Regions from separate parts of the Exiguobacterium sp. R-17 genome, predicted to be linked through region 2. Evidence: riboswitches for the same ligand, from Rfam matches in the RefSeq annotation. Region 2 holds a riboswitch; the other holds the start of a gene.
What was found. Region 2 has a riboswitch for S-adenosylmethionine ahead of metK (methionine adenosyltransferase). Riboswitches for the same ligand answer to the same signal wherever they lie in the genome.
Positions count from the first base shown of each region.

Region 1 (10,843 bases), 510 kb from region 2:
AATACGATCTCGCTTTCTCTTCAAAATCAATATGGCTTTGATAAGACATGGATTACGGTCGGACTGGTCGTGCTGACGGCACTCGTCATCTTTGGTGGCGTCCGTAGCATTGCAACCGTCGCGTCGTTCCTCGTACCGATCATGGCCGGTGGTTATATCCTGATCGCGCTCTATATCATGGCGACGAATCTTGAAGTACTGCCAAGTATTTTTAAATTGATTTTCCAAGAAGGTCTATTCGAATTCAAGACACTCGCAGGTGGTGCAGTAGGTGCAGCACTCTTGAACGGGATTCGCCGTGGTTTGTTCTCAAACGAAGCCGGTATGGGTTCAGCACCGAACGCGGCGGCAACAGCGGAAGTCTCTCACCCGGTTAAACAAGGGTTGATTCAATCGTTTGCGGTCTTCGTTGATACGTTGATGGTCTGTTCGGCGACAGCGATGATCGTTCTCGTCAGTGGGGTTCCGACAAAAGATGCGAATGGAGATGCCTTAGACGGTATTGACTTAGCGCAAGGGGCACTTGCGTCGCAAGTTGGATCACTTGCGACAGGATTCATGGCACTTGCCATCTTCCTCTTTGCCTTTAGTTCTGTCGTTGGAAACTACTATTACGGTGAATCGAACATCACGTTCATCCGTGACAATAAACAAGTCATGATGGCATACCGTGCACTCGTCCTCGTCATGATCGTCTTCGGTTCACTTGTCGAGTCGGCTAGTCTCGTTTGGGCTTTAGCGGACATCTGTATGGGACTGATGGCAATCGTTAATCTATATGCGATTTTCCGCCTCGCAAAAATCGCGAAGCTTGCGCTCGATGATTACGTGACACAACGAAAAGCAGGAAAAGAGCCGCGTTTCTATACAGATTCAATTCCGAACTTGCCAGGAAAGCATACGCTTGAAGCATGGCAGGGGTCAGAAGAAGACGAAAAAGCGATCTAAGAAAAGGGAGTCAGAGAAATCTGGCTCTTTTTTTGTATAGAACGAATTTAAAAAGGGAATACAGAGTACAGAAGGGAGGGGGAGAATGGAAAACGTACATTTCGTTCGCGTCACGGATGCGGTCTGGGAGTCGTTCGGAAACGATCCCCACATCATCATGGACTGGATATTATTCATTCATGAGACACAACCCGACCATGAACAATTGTTTGCCCTCGAACAAACGAATGCCATCTACCATTTGATGAATCAAATCGATATCTATATTGATCAGGACACGCACTATAATCTAGGGCGAGCGATCGTTGGTGAAGAGTTGATCGTCAATGAGGAAAAAGCGGCAATCGTCGGTATTCTTCCTTTACCGCTTTTGATCATTTCCGCTGAAGTGATGCGAAACTTCGATCAACGGGCACTCGCTTCGATTCATGATGAAGCTGGAATACCGGGCGAATTCGAATATGTCTGGGAGCAGTTCGCCGATCTGCGTGCCTATTTTCAAAAGGCAGAAGAAGCGGAAGATACGATTTTAATTTATTACGTATGACTAGTACCATCTATAAAAACAGACCCGCTTCCAAGTCGTCGACTGGAAACGGGTCTGTTGTCGTTCATCTAAATCAAGGCGACCTCACATGGAAATCGCTCTTTTTACAATAACTTTTAGATTAAAAATCGATTTCGTCTGGATCCGGTCCGAGGCGGACATCCGTTGCTAGACGATCAATTTTCTCAAGATCATCGGCATCGAGTTGGAAATCAAAGACGTCGAAGTTTTCTGCAATGCGTTCTGGTGTGACGGATTTTGGAAGAGCAACGATACCGTTGTCGAGGTGCCAGCGTAAGACGACTTGTGAAGGTGTCTTACCATGCTTCTCTGCGATTTCCTTGAAATCGTTGATTTCGAGGAATTTCCCTTGCATGAGTGGACTCCATGCTTCGACTTGGATGTTGTGATCTTGCAAGTATTCGTGCAGTTCGTGTTGCGGCAATTGTGGATGCAATTCGACTTGGTTGATCATTGGTGCCATCAAGCCCTCTTCTGCCAATGTATCGAGGTGATGTTCCTTGAAGTTCGAGACACCGATCGCTTTGATCTTGCCTGCTTCATAAAGTTCAACCATTGCTTTCCACGCTTCGATATAGCCTTCGACTGGCCAGTGGATCAGGTAGAGGTCAAGGTAGTCTGTTTCGAGACGTTCGAGCGATTCTGCGAATGCTTCCTTCGTCCGACCGGCACGAATATCATCGTTCCAGACTTTCGACGTTAAGAAGAGATCCTCACGTTTCACGCCGCTTTCTTTGATACCTTTTGCGACACCGCGCTCGTTTTTATAGACAGCAGCTGTATCGATATGACGATAGCCGACACGTAGTGCTTCAGCAACAGCAGCGGGTGCTTCTGTTTCTTCGTCTACTTGCCAGACACCGAATCCGATTTGGGGAATCGTAATACCGTTTGAAAGTTTTGCGTATTGCATGTGTTACTCCTCCTCATAAAACGTAGTTTAGATTTGCTCGTTTAGTTTAGCACGAACGAACGAAACCGTCCGTTTCCATGCTCATGGAGGAATAGAATGGGTTAAAATAAAAGAGAATTCATCACATCTGACCGTATGTCAGAAAGAGGGGGAGAAAGGATGGCTCAAAAGAATAAAAAGCTATCAAAGGGAGCTTGGCTTAGTATTAGTGCCTTGTTGGTCACGCAAGCAGTTAGCCTATTTTTCAGTGCACGAAAATCAGGACGTAACCCGTGGGTATGGGGAGGCGCGGGACTCCTTCAGTTTCCACTTCCAGCAATCGCGTATTTGATTTTAGAACGACAAGCGAAGCAGAAAAAATAATGAAACAGGTCCGATCACCATGATCGGACCTGTCGTTGGTTAAGAAGAGATTTTTTCCTGTTGAGCAACTGATTTTTTCGGACGTGGGAAACCAAAGATGATGGCAATCGATCCACAGACGAAGAGCAGGAACGGATAGAACAGATACGGAATCAGTTCTGGTGAAGCTGTCTTCGTCAACTCTGCTGCGATCAGCAGTTGTGCCCCATACGGAATGATGCCTTGAATACCACAAGAGAAGATATCAAGAATACTCGCTGATTTCTTGCGGTCGATTTCATACGTATCAGCGATTTCAGCCGCGAGTGGTCCAGCAACGAGAATCGAGATCGTATTGTTCGCCGTTGCGAGGTTCGTCGCACTGACGAGTGCTGCCATACTGAATTCAGCACCGCGACGCTGTGAAATCTTGCGCGTCAACGTCTCTTTCAAGTAGGCGATTCCGCCATTGAACGTAATCAAACTGACGAGACCACCCATGAGGAGTGTCAAGATTGAAATCTCTGCCATGCCCATCATTCCTTTTGACATCGAAAGGACGAACCCACTTAAGCCAAAGCTACCGTCGATCATACCGATGATGCCAGTGAGCAATGTGCCACCGACGAGAACAAGAATGACATTGACACCAAATAGTGCAAGGACGATGACGGCGAGATACGGAATTAATTTGTAGAACTCGAATGCTTTAGCTGCTGCCGCATCGCCAGAACCAGAAACGAACGCGAGTAAGATGACCGTTAAGACGGCAGCCGGGAGAACGATCATGAAGTTCGTCCGGAACTTATCACGCATGTTCGTTTTTTGTGTCCGAACGGCAGCGATTGTCGTATCCGAGATGAACGACAAGTTATCACCGAACATCGAACCCCCAACGACTGACGCTGCTGCGATCGCAACGTTGATACCTGTTGCTTCATGAATACCGAAGGCGATTGGAGCAAGTGCAGCAATCGTTCCTGTCGAGGTACCCATTGCCATCGAGATGAAGGCAGCGATGACGAACAGACCGCTCATCAGGAGTGACGGAGGTAGGAACGTTAAGGCAGCATTGACAGTTGCTTCGATTGCGCCGATTGCTTCTGCCGTTCCAGAGAACGTACCGGCTAATAAGAAGATGAAGACCATAATCATGATATCGGGATTTCCGGCACCGGTTGCGATTCGTTCAACCGTTTGATTAATCGATCCTTTCGTCGTGATTGCTGCAAAGATCAGCGCGATCAAAGCAGCGATCAGAATCGGAAATTTGTAAAAATCGTCATAGAAAATACCGGCTCCGATGAAGAGGACCAGGAACACGACGAGGGGAAGAAGTGCCCATTTGTTAGGCGTAATCGTTTCTTTCATTGTTGATACCTCGTTTCTCAAAGATACAAAAAAAGACCCCTTCGCAAGAAAGAAGGAGGTCTTTATGAAATAAAGACGCTCTTCTTATCTCTCAAGCTTTCGCTTGCTGGATTTGGCACAGTACGAATCAAATCGTCCGCTGCCGAAACATCATTGGGCCAGTCCCTCCGTTTCTCGCGATAAAAAGAAGTCATTCAATTGTTGTAAAACACGTTTCTTACCGTACCGCATTGAGTAACGCGTGTCAACTGTACTTTACTGAAGTGCCTGTTCTAACGTCTGGACGTTTTCTTCCATCAACTTAAAATACGAGCTGTTTTGCTGCGATTTCGTCACCGACTCGAGGTTATGGATCGTCACGGATTCAGCTCCGATTTCTTTTTGGATGACACGCGCAACCTTTGGTGAAACCGTCTCTTCGAACGCGACGTATTTCAAATCATGCATCCGCGCTTCTTTCACTAAAGCAGCCAGTTGCTTTTGTGAGGGTTCATCGGAAGGGGAAATTCCGGCGATTGGAAGCTGCGTGAACCCGTATCGTTCGGCGAGGTAACCGTAAGCTGCATGTGTGACGAGAAGTTCTTTTTTCGATCCGTCAGCAACGGCTTGCTTGAACTCTTTATCGAGTGCGTCAGCTTGCTGATCGAATGCTTTCAAGTTTTTTTCGAATGTTGCTTTGTCTTTTGGTACTTCTTTTGATAAGGCGACTGTGATAGAACGTGCCATTGCTTTGGCGTTGACAGGATCAAGCCAGACGTGTGGATCGTATTTTCCATGATCGTGTTCTTCCTCTTCGTGCGCATGTTCATCAGTTGCGTGATCATCGTGCCCTGCTTCTTCGTGCGCATGCTCTTCTTCTGTATGTCCCTCTTCTTCATGTGCGTGAAGCGTAGCATCCGATTCCAGCAAAGTGACATCCTTACTCGTCTCGACGAACCGGACGTCCGTGCCTTTTAGACTCTCTTGGATTTTTTTTGAATAGGGTTCAAGTGTCGTACCCGTCAAAAGGAAAAGGTCACCTTTGGCAATCTCAGTGAGTTGCTTTGACGTCGGTTCATAGGAGTGCGGATCTGCTCCAGGTGGGACGATCATCTTGACGTTGACTTGATTACCACCGATTTCACGGGCAATGGCAGCTGTTGCGAACGTCGATGTATAGATTTCCGTCTTTTTATCATCTGAAGTCGATGAATCGGTGTTTGATCCACAAGCTGCGAGGATACTTGCGCTCGCGAATGCGACCGTTAAAGCAGGAATGATTTTTTTCATTGTATGTTACCTCCGTTATTAAAACGTAATTATTCCGATTTGGACTTTTTCACTATAGCGGAACGTTTGAGAAGCGTCAAGTACGAATACCGAGACGTTCGACTTCTTTTAAAACGGGGTAAAAGGATAATAAAATGAAGGAATTGATACGTCTTTTGGAGGTGATCAAGTGAAACGTGAAACTGCATGGCTAATGGGGGGAGCTGCACTACTAACGACAGCAGCTGCGGGAGCAAGTATCTGGAACAATTACGGTGCATTACTTCGGTGGACTGAACCCGCCTTGCCAATCACAGAAAAACAACTCGCACCGCGGACACTCACTTACAAACAAGTGGGAGACCGTACCTTACAACTCGATCTCTATTATCCGCCGGGGGAAGGACCGTTCCCGGTCGCGATCTACGCGCACGGTGGCGCATTCGTTCGTGGAGAGCGCGAGGATATGTTCTGTTTTAGCCCGATCGTTGATCGCCTGCTTGAACTTGGGGTTGCTGTTTGTAGTATCGATTATCGTCTGTTTGAAGAAGGGAGTTATTTTCCGGATAATCTCGAAGATGTACGGGATACCTTATGCTTTTTGAACAAAGAAGCAGAAGATCTTCGCATTTTAAGAGGACGGATGATGGTATGGGGAGACTCAGCCGGAGCTGCACTCATGCTGACGACGGCACTTGCCCCATCTGCTTTCGTTGGTGAGCGCGATGAACGACACATGCCATTGATTAGTGGTGTCATTGCCTTATATCCACCGACGAATTTTTTATTGTTTACTTTCATTCAGACCTGGATCGCTCACATTAAGTTTTATAAAGGTGGACGGGAAGAATGGCGCAAGCTCATGACTCACGTTTCACCTGTGACGCATCTCTCGTCAGACGCCCCACCGATCATGCTCCTGCATGGCAAAAAAGATCCAATCGTTCCGTTTTCCCAAGCTCTTCACTTCGTTGAAAAAGGAGCCGATGTCGGAGCTGATGTCCGTTTGTTTTCTTTTCCGAACGGTACCCACTCACTTGCTAGTTTTGCACAGACAGAAAATCCATTGAAAATTGAACGACTGCTCGAACGAATTGAACGCTTCACTTGTCAGGTGTTGTTATTGCCACCGCGACAACTTCCCGATGAAAAACATGATACAATCAGTCATATTTCTTGAATGAAGGAGACAGAGACATGACTGAAATTTGTTTAGTGCGACATGGTCAGACGGATTGGAACTTAAATGAACGAATCCAAGGAAGAGAAGATATCCCGTTGAATGCAACAGGAAAAAGACAAGCGGAACTCAGCGCCGCTTATCTAGCCAATGAAAAGTGGGATGTCTTGCTAGCAAGCCCGTTGTCTCGCGCTGTTGAGACAGCAGAAATCATCGGACGTGCGGTCAGATTGACGATCACAGCGACCGATGACCGACTCGTCGAACGTGAATTTGGTGCTGCTTCCGGTGAACCGGTTGCGTCGATTTATGAAGCTGTTCAAGCGAACGATACGAAACGTGTTCCGGGTCTTGAAACGGAACAAGCGATTCAGGATCGCGTATTCGAAGCATTACAGGAAGTGACACGAACGTATGAGGGGAAACGAATCTTAATCGTCTGTCACTCGCATACGATCAAAGCAGCCTTATCGTCGATTGATGAGACATTCAGTTACCGGACACCTTTGAAAAATGCATGTGCGAATTATATCCAATATACGGACCACTATACGATTGATCGAATCAATGTAGCGGATCACATCACGGACGAAGTCGAAAAACCTTAAGAAATCGGTGTTTCTGGATGTTCTGCTAGATACTGTTTAAATGTTTCTTTAGCGATACTCGTGATATGTGCACCGCGTTTTGAACGACGATCCTTGTATTCTTGGACGAGTTCCTCGCCAGCGAATCCATCTTCGACGACTTCACGTAAGATCGATTCGGATAAATCATTCTTCATCATGACCATCTTACCGGTGAAGACATAGGAGACGTGTTCGCTTAAGGCAGTCCGTTCAAGAGGCGTGACGATCATCGCGGCAGGGTCATTATCGGGTCGTGAGATCGTGATTTCAATCAAAGCACGTAAATGTTTTGTGAACAATTCATCGACGATCGGCTGATCGCTCGAAGGAACGACGATTTCCGCGACCCATTGTGCCGTCTGTTCGGTACTGACCGTTAATCCGTCCTGAATGGCGACGGGAATCGTCGTATCACGTCCTGATTCGTCCATTAAAATGCGTAATGTGCATAATTTAAAGGTTTTCATGAAAAAATGCCCTCCCTTGATCGCTTACGATTTTTCTACAGTATACCGTGAGGAATGTGGGACGGGAAACTTTTCCTGACGAAATTCGTGTGAACTATGTTTAAATAAGACTAGATATTACTAACAGGAGGATCGTTCATTATGCCGCAAGTACTCATTGGAATATTAGGAATCCTGGGTATTGTCCTACTTGCCCACCATATCATTATGTATTGGCATGCTGAACCGACAGACCGCCCGACGCTTGCATATCGCATTGCGCTCCTGATTGCCTGTTTGCTACTCATTAGTGGAAGTGATCATTTAATCAGTATTTTTTACGCGGATTCCTTAGCAGAATTCGGTCAACGCATAACGTATATCGTCTTCATCGGAGGTGCGCTTGGTTTCGCATGGTACTTTCGTAAGAAGATGGAACAAGCGCCAACAGAAATGACACCTGTCGGAAACGAAGCAGGATTAACATGAGAAAAGCGCCGTTCATCCTGAGGAGGAAGAACGGCGCTTTTTTGTGCGTCTTATTTTAAACCACTCGCGAGTCGTGTTTCCCGAATCATGTCGAGTTTGAGTTTCCAGAGACGGTCACTGAATGTGACGGCATAAATCTCTGGCAAACGGAGACGTTTGTACTCCTCCCAAAGACGACCGATCTGCGTTTCATGGAAGTGACGGATCTCTTCGATCGTTGGAACTGTATAGATTAGCTCTCCATCTTTGAAGATCGGTTCAAGCAAACGTTCGACCTTGAACTGCTCCACACGGTTACGGAACGATGGGTCCCGGACGTCAATGAGATCGACGGCTTCAAGTGTCGATGGATCCTCATCCATCAACGTCACGTAATCCCCTTTAAACTTATCCGTCACCGGATCGATGATTCGATAGACTTCCTTGATGTGTGGTGTCGTCGTCTTGGCTTTTGAAGAGGACACTTTGATGACAGGTGTGAGTTCGCCGTCTACTTCACGTGCGACCAGTTTATAGACCATTCCGAGAGCGGGTTGCTCGTAAGCTGTAATACCACGTGTTCCGACGAGGAACGTATTCGCTTGGGCGCCTTGGATGCGCAAATCTTGGATGACGTACTCATCGAGATCCCCTGACAAGACGATGTCGACTTCTGGGAAGCCGGCTTCGTCAAGCATGTTACGAGCACGTTTTGACAAATAAGATAAGTCACCAGAATCGATCCGGATTCCGCGCAGTTTATGTCCTTTGGCTTGGAGTTCCTTTGCGACCGTGATGGCATTCGGCAGACCACTCTTGAGTGTGTCATACGTATCGACGAGTAACGTCGATTGATCCGGATAGTGAGAAGCAAATGTCCGGAATGCTGTTAGTTCATCATCATGGAATTGAATGTCGGCATGTTCCATCGTTCCGCCACATGGGATTCCGAAATCGCGTCCTGCTGAAGCAAGACTTGTGACGTCAAAACCAGCGAGGTACGAAGCACGCGTTCCGAAGTAAGCAGCATCGATGCCTTGCGCACGTCGGGCACCGGCTTCAAGAAACTTCGCACGGGGTGCCGATTGACGAATGCGTGCGTATTTCGTCGCGATGAGTGATTCATGGTTCGCGATGTTCAAAATCGCGGTCTGTAAGAGTTTCGCTTCAAAAATTCGTGCCTCGATTCGAATCAATGGTTCGTTCGGGAAGACGATCTCACCTTCTTTGACACTGGAAATCGAACCGTTGAACTTGAATTGACGCAGTTCATCCTTGAATTCATCTGGGAAGCCGATCATCTCTTGCAAATACGTGATGTCTTCTTCCGTGAAACGGAGTGTTTGAATGTACTCGATGATGTTCTCAAGACCCGCAAAGACGACATACCCTCCTGCAAACGGATTCGAACGGTAGTAGACATCGAAGACGGCACGTTCATTGTGACGTCCTTCTTTCCAGTAGATATACATCCACCGTGGTAAGTATAGATCGGTATGGAGTGCAAGATTACGTTGTAACATAACGGACAAATCCCTTCTTATTCGCCGACGACTTCTGCGCCGATCGATTGTTTAAAGTGTGTAAGCGCCCAGTCGTGACCCGTCGCGTTAAAGCTTGCGACCGCATCGGCATGGACGACGATATGATATCCGAGATTGTAGGCATCAACAGCTGTATGAAGGACACAGATGTCCGTACAGACGCCAACGAGGTGGACTTCGCGGATACCACGTTCACGCAAGCGTAAATCAAGGTCCGTCCCGGCGAACGCACTGTAACGCGTCTTATCAATGATGTGATCAGCGACACGTGCCATGGCTGCGACTTTCCCAAACAAATCACGTCCATGTGTTCCGCGAATATTATGCGGCGGGAAAAGGACAGTTTCCGGATGGAACGTATCACCTTCCTCATGAATATCGTTGGCAATGACGACGTAGTCCTCTGTTGAAAATTCCTCCATCAATGTAGCGATCCGGTCTTCAATCGCCTGTCCTGGTTTTCCACAAGTCAGCTTCCCTTCGTCAGCAACGAAGTCGATCGTGTAATCAATGACAATCAGAGCGCGCATGTGCGTGAGCCCCTTTCGGTTTTGAATTAGTGTTCTCTTTCACATTGTACTCTATCTCACATAGAAGGCGAAAGGAAGAAATCGGATACAAACAGGTATAGAGAAGTAATAGAATGGGGTATAAAGTATAGGACGAAAATGATAGTAGAGGAGGAGAAAGGGATGGCTAGGTTGAATGAGTATGAAGTGGAAGAGCATCTTGAACGATTGCAGGATTGGAGTATCGTCGATGATGAAATCGTCCGAACGTATACACTTCCATCGTTTCCTGCTGCACTGGATTTCGTACAGGAAGTCGGGAGTATCGCCGAAAACTTGAATCATCATCCACGGATCGTGATTGACTATAAAAACGTCACACTTGCGGCGACGACTCATGATGAAAACGGATTGACGGAAAAAGACTTTCAACTTGCGGAGGCCTGTGATGCCATCTAAACTTTCAATCACATTCGGTAGCGGTTCGTTTGTTGAAAAAATTCGTTCTCGGGACGCTCACATTCGTGTTGCTAGCGGAAGCGGTGACGCTATCCTCTGGATAGAGACGGACTCGAAATCACCTTTTCAAAGTGGCAATACCTACACGTTGCTCGAATCACGTGGAAATTTTTCGGATGAAGGCAGTCTCTTCTACTGGTCGATTCCGGCAGATCAAA
Region 1 is NZ_CP184372.1:2,777,166-2,788,008, reverse strand. It holds gene ACN9MT_RS14655 (alanine/glycine:cation symporter family protein) at 1-948, shown strand, start outside; gene ACN9MT_RS14650 (hypothetical protein) at 1,034-1,495, shown strand; gene ACN9MT_RS14645 (aldo/keto reductase) at 1,617-2,429, opposite strand; gene ACN9MT_RS14640 (hypothetical protein) at 2,589-2,792, shown strand; gene ACN9MT_RS14635 (Na+/H+ antiporter NhaC family protein) at 2,832-4,142, opposite strand; SAM riboswitch class I at 4,224-4,328, opposite strand; gene ACN9MT_RS14630 (metal ABC transporter solute-binding protein, Zn/Mn family) at 4,398-5,411, opposite strand; gene ACN9MT_RS14625 (alpha/beta hydrolase) at 5,581-6,570, shown strand; gene ACN9MT_RS14620 (histidine phosphatase family protein) at 6,588-7,178, shown strand; gene ACN9MT_RS14615 (YwpF family protein) at 7,175-7,666, opposite strand; gene ACN9MT_RS14610 (hypothetical protein) at 7,808-8,134, shown strand; gene ACN9MT_RS14605 (nicotinate phosphoribosyltransferase) at 8,185-9,636, opposite strand; gene ACN9MT_RS14600 (cysteine hydrolase family protein) at 9,654-10,187, opposite strand; gene ACN9MT_RS14595 (4a-hydroxytetrahydrobiopterin dehydratase) at 10,350-10,625, shown strand; gene ACN9MT_RS14590 (hypothetical protein) at 10,615-10,843, shown strand, end outside.
Region 1: another riboswitch for S-adenosylmethionine. It lies ahead of ACN9MT_RS14635 (Na+/H+ antiporter NhaC family protein); the one in region 2 lies ahead of metK (methionine adenosyltransferase).

Region 2 (10,843 bases):
CGGAAAAACAAGTCGTCATGACCCTGGAAGATGCGACGCATCTGAAGCGGCATGAGGGCTTGTCCGCGGAAAGCGAGCAGACCGAGACTGTCCGTTTTTATTAGAGCGTTTTGAAAGTCGCTCACATCACTTTTCTTTATCTCTTTTTTTAGGTCAATTCAACAAAAGAACAAAAAAAGGGCCGAACTCGGAAAGTTCGGCAGAATCAGGGGGAATACTTGAAGTCTTGCTACTAAAATGTTCCCTTGTGAAATAAAAAATAAACAAATTCCAAAAATATTTTTTACGATACAAGAAAAGTGTGTTATTATAAGTTGATGAATTTAGTTAGGGAGTGTATACATTATGGCAAACTTTGAAAAAAACCAAGTCGTTACTGGTAAAGTAACTGGTATTCAAAACTTCGGTGCTTTCGTAGCACTTGACGAGCAAACACAAGGTCTCGTCCACATTTCAGAAATCTCACACGATTACGTAAAAGACATTAACGATTACGTAAAAGTTGGCGATGAAGTAACTGTTAAAGTTCTCGACATCGACGAAGCTAACAAAAAAATGAAGCTTTCGATCAAAGCAACTCAGGAAGCTCCAAAACGTGAAGCACGCGCGAAAGGTCCACGCAAAAACGCTGGACGTCGCGATGCAGGTCCTGCTTTCAAACAAGAAGAAGCACCTGGATTCAACGTTCTTAAAGGTAAATTGGAAGAATGGATTGAAAAATCAAACTTCCAAAAATAAGCCACATGAGAGAATCGACATCGGTCGGTTCTCTTTTTTTGCGCAATTTTTACATACAATAAGCATTAAATTAGATGCGAAAGGGGAATGTGTGGATAATGTAAGGTGTTCATTACTTATTGAGGAGGCAACACAGATGGAAAACTTTGAATATCGCAATCCAACAAGACTTATTTTTGGTGACGGTCAAGTCAGCCAACTGAAACCACAACTCGAGTCACTTGGTGCGAAGAAAGTCATGCTTGTCTTTGGCGGCGGAAGTATTAAACGTAACGGCGTCTATGATGATGTCACACGTGAACTCAATGCGGCAGGAATCGAGTACGTCGAATGCGACGGTGTCGAACCGAACCCGCGCATCGAAACTGCAGAACGCGGAATTAAAATTGCACGTGAAGCAGGCGTTGACGCACTACTTGCACTTGGTGGCGGTTCTGTCATCGACTGCACGAAATTGATCGCAGCAGGTATCCCGTATGAAGGCGAAGCATGGGATCTCGTCATCGGTAAAGCGACACCAAAAACAGTCATTCCATTCGGAACAGTCTTGACGCTTGCAGCGACAGGTTCTGAGATGAACTCAGGATCGGTCATCACGAACTGGAAAACACAAGAGAAATATGGTTGGGGTAGTCCGCTTACGTACCCAACATTCTCAATTCTTGATCCAAAATACACAGTCAGCGTACCGAAAGATCAAACGATCTACGGTATCGTCGATATGATGAGTCACTGTCTCGAACAATACTTCCATCCTGCACATGCACCGGTTCAAGAACGCATGACAGAAGGTGTCATGAAAGCAGTCGTCGAAGCAGCACCAAAACTCGTTAACGATCTCGAAAACGTGGAACTTCGTGGAACAATTCTCTTCGCTGGTACGATGGCGCTCAACGGTGTTCTTCAAATGGGAGCACGCGGCGACTGGGCATCACACAACATCGAACATGCTGTCTCGGCTGTTCATGACATCCCACATGCGGGTGGACTTGCCATTCTCTTCCCGAACTGGATGCGCCACGTACTCGACGAATCAAATGCACATCGTTTCGTCACACTCGGTGAGAACGTCTTTAACGTCGACACGGAAGGGAAATCAGAGATGGAAGCAGCACTCGCGACAATCGACGCGATTAGTGCTTTCTGGACATCACTCGGCGCACCAAACCGTCTTGCGGATTACGACATCAAAGAAGATACAGTCGATTCAATCGTCAAGTCAGCAATGACTCGCGGCGACTTCGGAAACTTCAAATCACTCGGAAACGAGGATGTTCGTCAAATCGTGACAGCTGCCCTATAACAACTCATAACATTTGCTAATCTTTTCACAAAAGACTTGAACGACCTTCCTTCTTGCGTTTTAATGAAAAGGAAGGTCGCATTTCGTTGCGAATGAATAAGGAGGACGATGGCATGTCAACAGTACGTTTTGATTATTCGAAAGCCCTACAATTCGTAGGTCAACATGAAGTAGATCACATGACGGAGACCGTAAAGACGCTCCACCATGCGATTCATGCAGGAACAGGTGCAGGAAGTGATTTCTTAGGATGGGTAGATCTTCCGACGAACTACGATCAAGCGGAGTTTGCACGTATCCAAGCGTCTGCAGAAAAAATCAAGTCGGATTCTGATGTGTTGCTAGTCGTCGGAATCGGCGGTTCGTATCTCGGTGCACGTGCGGCAATCGAGATGCTTGGACACTCATTCCATAACTTGTTATCAAAAGACGAGCGTAAAGCACCACAAATCATCTATGCAGGGCATAATATCTCATCAACGTATCTGCATGATTTATTTGAAGTACTTGAAGGAAAAGATGTATCGGTCAACATTATCTCGAAATCAGGTACGACGACAGAACCAGCAATCTCGTTCCGTCTCTTGAAAGCATTCATGGAAGAAAAGTACGGTAAAGCAGAAGCGAAACACCGGATTTACGCAACAACGGACAAAGCCCGCGGTGCATTAAAAACACTCGCAGATTCTGAAGGATACGAAACATTCGTTATTCCAGATGATGTCGGCGGACGTTTCTCTGTGTTAACGCCAGTTGGTCTATTACCGATCGCAGCAGCAGGAATTTCGATCGAAGAGTTAATGCAAGGGGCACGTGACGCACAAGAGCGCTACGCGAGCGAAAACTTAGCTGACAACGAAGCGTACCAATACGCAGTCGTCCGAAATGCATTGTATGCGAAAGGGAAAACGATCGAGCTACTCGTCAACTACGAACCAGCACTTCATTACGTATCAGAGTGGTGGAAGCAATTGTACGGCGAATCTGAAGGAAAAGACTTCAAAGGGATCTTCCCAGCAGCAGTTGATTTCTCGACCGATCTTCATTCAATGGGACAATATGTCCAAGAAGGTCGTCGTGATCTGTTTGAGACAGTCATTAAAGTCGGACAAGCGCGTCACGCGTTGACGATTGAAGAAGACGCCCAGGACCTTGATGGATTGAACTTCCTCGCAGGAAAATCGATTCAGTTCGTCAACGATAAGGCAGCAGAAGGCACATTGCTTGCGCACACGGACGGACAAGTTCCGAACCTGACAGTCGAACTTCCAGAGATGACACCGTATCACCTCGGATTCCTGTTCTACTTCTTCGAAAAAGCATGTGCGATGAGTGGTTACCTCCTTGGAGTAAATCCATTCGATCAGCCAGGCGTCGAAGCGTACAAGAAAAATATGTTCGCTCTTCTTGGAAAACCAGGATTCGAAGCAGAAAAAGCAGAACTCGAAGCACGTTTGAAGTAATACAAAACGACAGTCGATTGTTCCTTAGTGGAACATCGGCTGTTTTTTTTACGTTCACGAGATGAGGACGAGTAATCATTTTCCAGATTTATAGGCAATCCTAGCGTTTTCACTTTTAGAATACCCGTGAAACAGGTAAAGTGAAGTTAGAAGAAGAAATGAGGTGCACGTACGTGATTACATTCTTGGATTATTATCAAAATCAAGTGGAGTTAAGTTTTGAGGACCATCCGTTCTCGGATCGCCCTCTACATGTGTGGGTCATTGCCGTGTACGAAGGGAAATGGTTGCTGACCCATCATAAGCAACGCGGATATGAATTTCCGGGTGGGAAGGTTGAACCGGGTGAAACGGCAGAAGAAGCCGCACGTCGTGAAGTGATGGAAGAGACAGGCGGAAAAATCGATTCCTTGAAGTACATCGGGCAATATCGTGTTGCCGGAAAAGGGGATACGATCATTAAAAATATCTACTTCGCGCAAATCGAATCGCTGTCATCCCATTTGGCTGTAGATGAAACAGATGGTGCTTTTCTGTTCGAGGAACTCCCTGATCGTCTCGATACGAACCGACAATACAGTTTCATGATGAAGGACCGCGTCCTTCCGGAGACACTCCGTGTACTTAGCGAACGCCGATTGGTTTGAACTTCCGCGGCAAGGTCCGTTTCGGACGTTTCGGATGTTCTATACGACGACAGACGGGGAGCGCGTCGGTGCCTATATCGTACTTCCGCAAGTCGCGAACGGACAGGGGATTCTCTACTTGCGAGGTGGCACACGATCTATCGGAATGGTTCGACCGACACGGCTGCTCGCGTTCGCGCAGGCTGGTTTTTTCGTCATGGCACCTTTCTATCGGGGAAACTTAGGCGGAACAGGAAAAGAAGATTTCGGACATCGGGATGTCGAAGACGCATGCAGTGCTTTCGATTGGTTGCAACAACGTGTCTCGCATGTTCATGCATTCGGATTTTCTCGTGGGGGGCAAATGGCATTACTCCTGGCTCATCATCGTCCAGTTTCGCGGACGGTGTCGTGGGCAGGCGTGACCGAGTTGACATGGACCTACGAGGAGCAGAAGACGATGCAAAAAATGTTGCGTCGCTATACGGGGGGGACACCAGACACCGTACCTGAGGCGTATAAGGTGCGCTCGCCGCTTCATGTCGCTCCTCAAGGTGAAGTATTATTGATTCACGGTGCGTATGATGAGAACGTTCGTTTACGACATGCGACGGCTTATGCTGCACGTCATCCCGACCAAACCCTGCTTCAGACTTATGCGTATGCACATCAGTTCCCGATCCATGAAAAATTACGTGTGACGCGTGATATTTTGACTTGGTTCGAGACAGGCATTTGGAACCGATATGATACATGATTCAAGCAATACGACGTTTGTCGTATTGCTTTTTGTATTTTGGAAGATGAAGCATAGAGATTGAAAAAACAGACCATTGATACATTGTAAAAAACAATAATCTCCTAAAAAGTAAACTTTGATATAATAGAAACCATCTGAGGACAATGGAGGGGGCAGGAGAACGATGGATATCTTATTAGCACGTCAACCCATCGTTAATCGAGTTGGATCAATTGATGCATTTGAATTATTGTATCGTTCGATTGAACAAATGACTATTTTTGATGGGGATTTAGCGACGATGGATGTATTGACGAATACACTCGTCCATATGGGGGTGGAACATGTCGCGGAAGGAAAAAAACTTTTCGTCAACTTTACGTCAGATTTGTTGAAAAGTGATCTGATTCATTATTTAGATCCTAACCGATTCGTCATTGAAATTTTAGAGACAGTTGATATTGATACTGAAATGTTGTCGGTTCTGCATAGTTGGAAAGAAGCAGGCTTCACATTAGCACTTGATGATTTTGTGACAGATTTACTTCGACAGCACGGAGCGGAATTGTTTGCGTTGATTGATTTAATTAAAATCGACATCGAGGCAATTTCCCCTCGCGAGCAAAGTGCCATTTTGCATATCGTTCGACGTAATTATCCTCATATTAAGATGCTTGCTGAACGTGTCGAGACGCACGAGGATCATACACGTTGTCTTGATATGGGGTATGACTGGTTCCAAGGCTATTTTTATGCTAAACCGATGCTGATGAAAGGGAAAGCTGTTCCACCACAATTGCCGGTGTTGTTAAAGATGCTGAAGTGGCTTGATACGGATGAGAAGTACGATGAAGTCATTGATGAAATCGAAGCCAATCCGTATATCAGCATCCAGGTATTACAACTAATCAATTCTCCGGGAGTGGGATTACGCAATACAGTTAGTTCCGTTCGTCAAGCGATCTCACTACTTGGCTTCGCTCAACTTAAAAGCTGGATTTCGTTGATTGTCTTACGTGAAATGAAGCTCGCAAGTCCTTATGAATGGTCGAATGAGTTGCTGCGTTCTTCCTTACATTGCGCAAAGCTCTGTGAGTTGTTTGCAACAGAAACAAGGACGCTGCAACAAGAGAGTGCCTATATGATCGGCTTGTTATCGCATATCGATGCGTTATTGTCCGTTGATATTGACGACATCATCGATCAATTGCCAATCGAGGATTCCTTGAAGATTGTCCTCCAAGGAAAAGACCATCCGTTCCGGGATTGTCTAGTGCTTGCGATCAGCGCAGATCGCGGTGATTTCGAACAGTTCGAATTGCTCAGTCAACGGTTAGGTGTATCACTTCCGCGAGCATATGCGTTACTGACGGAAAGTCAGGAGTGGCTTATGCAAAAAGAGATGCATCTTCAAGAAGAGACAGATGCCATTCTATAAAAAAAAGAGCCCTGAGGCTCTTTTTTTTTATAGACATGGACCTGCTGACTTGATCGCATCCGTCGCACTTTCGAAACGAAGGAAATTATGTTGGAATTTCTCAGCAAGCGAACGCGCTTGTGTGTTGTATTCGTCAGGATTTGACCAGACGCGTACCGGATTGAGTAATTCACTTGGAACACCAGGAACTTCAAGTGGCATATGAAGTCCGAAGATTGGGTGCTTTTCTGTTGGAATCGCTGCAAGTGTTCCGTTGACGGCAGCGTTGACCATCGTCCGTGTATACGATAGCTTCATTCGACTACCTGTCCCGTAAGCACCGCCTGTCCAGCCTGTGTTGACGAGATAAACGGTCACACCGTGACGATCAATCAGTTCTCCGAGCATCGTCGCATACTTTTCAGGTATCAGTGGAAGAAATGGTGAACCGAAGCATGTCGAGAACGTTGCTTCCGGTTCCGTGATACCACGCTCTGTTCCAGCAAGTTTTGATGTATAACCTGATAGGAAATGATACATCGCTTGTTCTTTCGTCAATTTACTGATCGGAGGCAAGACGCCATACGCATCAGCCGTCAAGAAGACAATCGTCTTCGGATGACCAGCCCGTGATGGAACAGCGATGTTATCGATCGCTGTGATCGGATAAGCAGCACGTGTATTTTCTGTCAACGATGTGTCATCGTAATCAGGATGACGAGATTCATCGAGCACGACGTTTTCAAGGACAGTTCCGAAACGGATCGCATCAAAAATTTGCGGTTCTTTTTCGCGTGACAGATTGACCGTCTTCGCATAACATCCACCTTCAATGTTGAAGACGCCGTCATGCGACCAACCATGCTCATCGTCACCGATCAATTGACGGCTATCGTCTGCTGACAGGGTGGTCTTACCAGTACCGGATAGACCGAAGAACAAGGCGACGTCGCCTTCGTGTCCGACGTTTGCTGAACAGTGCATCGAAAGGACATTTTCTTGTGGTAAGAGGTAGTTCATGACGGAAAAAATCGATTTTTTGATTTCGCCCGCATATTCGGTTCCGCCGATCAAGACGATCCGGTGTTCAAACGACATGGCGATGAATGTCTCGGAATTCGTTCCGTCAACGGTAGGATCTGCTTTGAAATGTGGCGCGTAGACGACCGTGAACGGTTCGAAGGCAGCCACTTCAGGATACTCGCGTAAAAAGAGTTGTTTGGCAAACAGGTTATGCCAAGCGTATTGTGTGAGCACACGAACCGGAAGGGTGAAGTGCGTATCTGCCCCAGCAGCAGCTTCTGTGTAGTAGAGCTGATCGGCTTCGTTCATGTAACGAAGAACCTTTTGTAACAATTGTTCAAATTTGTCTCCATCCATCGGTTGGTTAACATGACCCCAATCGATGTGAGACTCGCAGGAAGAATCACGGACGATGAACTTATCTTTTGGTGAACGACCTGTAAATTTCCCCGTTTCTACAGATAGTGCGCCGTTCTCAGCAAGGACACCTTCTTCGTTTCGAATCGCATGTTCGACAAGTTCAGCAACAGATAGTTGTTTGAACACATGCTCTTTCTTGAGTAGTTCTTCGATATTCAGGACCGTCATCGGCATCCTGACCCCACCTTTCCCCTACGTTGGTTTTGGCTCACTGCATTTAGTATGACACATTCATTATATATGACATACTAAAGGGAGCGCAATCATTTTCTAGTGCTGATTTCTATTTATCTGGAAACGCTTTCAGCATTAATAGTTTAACATCTCTTTTAAAAAGTTTCGACTAGAATTTGAAACCTTGCTTGACAGAGTAGGTACAACTTTATATCATGTAATTCGTAACGGATACTCTTATTCTGAGCAGGTGGAGGGAACAAGGCCCGAAGAAACCCGGCAACCGTCCTACATTAATTCATATATTAATGAGGGAAAAGGTGCTCTCCTGAAGCGAAGTAAACACTTCGAACGATAAGAGGGTAAAGGAAGAACGCACAACCTTTCCCTGACCATTTTTTGGACTTGGAAAGGTTTTTTTCATTTTACCGTCCCACTCAACTAGGGGAAATGAGTACACCGTCAAATTCTTTTTTGGGAGGGTCATACATGACAAACCTTAATCGCCGACTATTCACGTCGGAGTCAGTCACTGAAGGTCATCCAGATAAAATCTGTGACCAAATTTCGGATTCAATCCTCGATGCGATTCTTGCAGCGGATCCAAATGCACGTGTTGCGGCAGAAACTTCTGTTACAACAGGTCTCGTTCTCGTTGCAGGTGAGATCACGACATCCACTTACGTCGACATTCCAAAAGTCGTTCGTGAAACGATTCGTGAAATCGGCTACACACGCGCGAAATACGGTTTCGATGCGGATACATGTGCTGTATTGACATCGATCGATGAGCAATCAGCAGATATCGCTCTTGGTGTCGACCAAGCGCTTGAAGCACGTGAAGGTAGCATGTCTGATGCAGAAATCGATGCAATCGGTGCAGGAGACCAAGGTCTTATGTTCGGTTACGCAACGAAAGAAACACCAGAACTCATGCCACTTCCAATTTCGCTTTCGCACCGTCTCGCACGCCGTTTGGCAGAAGTGCGTAAAAACGGTCAACTCGACTACCTTCGTCCGGACGGAAAAACACAAGTCACGGTCGAATACAACGAGAACAACGAGCCGGTTCGTGTCGATACGATCGTCATCTCGACACAACATGCGGAAGAAGTTACGCTTGAGCAAATCCAAGCTGATTTGAAAGAACACGTCATCACACCGGTCATCCCGGCTGAATACATCGACGCAGCAACGAAATTCTTCATCAACCCAACTGGTCGTTTCGTCATTGGCGGACCACAAGGAGATGCTGGATTGACTGGTCGTAAGATCATCGTTGATACGTATGGTGGATACGCACGCCACGGCGGTGGAGCATTCTCAGGTAAAGATCCAACAAAAGTCGACCGTTCAGCTGCATACGCAGCACGTTACGTCGCGAAGAACCTCGTTGCTGCAGGTCTTGCAGACAAAGCAGAAGTTCAACTTGCGTACGCAATCGGTGTCGCGCACCCTGTATCAATCGCAGTTGATACATTCGGCACAGGAAAACTTCCTGAAGCACAACTCGTCGAATTGGTTGCTGAAAACTTCGATCTTCGTCCGGCTGGAATCATCAACATGCTTGATCTCCGTCGTCCGATCTATCGTCAAACAGCTGCATACGGTCACTTCGGTCGTACAGATGTTGAGCTTCCATGGGAGCAAACAGATAAAGCAGCAGTTCTTGAAGAACAAGCAAAACGTTTCGCATAATCAAAAAGTCCGGAAATCCTACGTGGGTTTTCGGGCTTTTTTGTTTCCGCGGAACTTTGCAGGAAACGAATGTTTTTTCTAGAAAAGGGTAAAAGTACATGAGTCGATTTGTATGAGTATAAAGGGGGGTTCCGATTATGGAAATACGCGAAGCTATTCCAGCTGATGCAGGACGTATTCATGACATTGCTATCACATCTTGGTTGGATACGTATGAAGAAATCTATTCCGAACGTTCGAAAGCGCATTTCGTGCAGGAGGCGTATCCGCAAGAAGAAGTCGTTCGTGCGATCCGGACGGCGGAAGAAGCACGGGGAGAGTATTTTTATGTCGGAATCATCGACGAGGAAATCGTCGGTTTCATTCATGCTATTGATGTCGAAGGAACATGGGAGATCATTCGGCTTTACGTCTTGCCGGAATATCAGCAAAACGGAATCGGAAGACGTCTGATTCGTGAACTCGAACGACAAGGAGCCGTCCCACTCGAAGTCTACGTGGAAGCACGTAACTATAAAGCGCGTCAATTCCTGACCTCATTTGGTTTTGAAGAACTTAGTGAGATGACGGAAGAAGTGTTTGGGCAAGCGGAATCAGTCGTTCGTCTTCGCCATGTTGCCTCGTGAAATCCGTCTCGGGACGGTTTCGTTTGCGTTTGAAATAAGGTATCGTGAAAAGGAAGTATGAAGTGAAGAGGTGAGTTTGTGGTTGAACAACCAACAGGAATCATCGTATTAGTCTATCCGTTACAACTGCGTGCCCGTCCGAGTGAAGCTTTGATTCGAGTACTCGAAAGAGAGTATGAAGTGCTACTCGTCGACGCACCACGTCGCATTTCGTTTGAAGAGCACGGTCAACTGTTAAAAGAAGCATTACGCGAAGCAGGAAAACGAAAGCTACCGATTCATATCATCGCCTGTAGCATGGGGGCACTCGTCGTCAATCGTCTGTTGCAAGAATATGAACTACCAGTCGCAAGTCTTGCGTTCGTTTCACCATTGTTTGATTGGCATCCGTCGAAACAACTCGGAGGTGTCAAACAAGTCTTCGCGAGTGCGTTTGATCGTTTCCGTCCCGATGCGCCACTCGGTACGTTGCCGTTTGGTCAAAGTACGGAAGATACCGTTCGCATCGGTGAACTGACGTATGCGCAGTACCGGGAAATCGAAGAAGAGATCGTCGTACATGACGAGGAACGAAAAAAACTGCCTCGTGTAAACTTGGCTTGTTTTTATGCACCAG
Region 2 is NZ_CP184372.1:2,266,696-2,277,538, reverse strand. It holds gene yugI (S1 domain-containing post-transcriptional regulator GSP13) at 346-738, shown strand; gene ACN9MT_RS12030 (iron-containing alcohol dehydrogenase) at 875-2,041, shown strand; gene ACN9MT_RS12025 (glucose-6-phosphate isomerase) at 2,155-3,504, shown strand; gene ytkD (RNA deprotection pyrophosphohydrolase) at 3,678-4,151, shown strand; gene ACN9MT_RS12015 (alpha/beta hydrolase family protein) at 4,123-4,887, shown strand; gene ACN9MT_RS12010 (EAL and HDOD domain-containing protein) at 5,054-6,307, shown strand; gene pckA (phosphoenolpyruvate carboxykinase (ATP)) at 6,335-7,903, opposite strand; SAM riboswitch class I at 8,138-8,264, shown strand; gene metK (methionine adenosyltransferase) at 8,393-9,601, shown strand; gene ACN9MT_RS11995 (GNAT family N-acetyltransferase) at 9,739-10,227, shown strand; gene ACN9MT_RS11990 (serine aminopeptidase domain-containing protein) at 10,306-10,843, shown strand, end outside.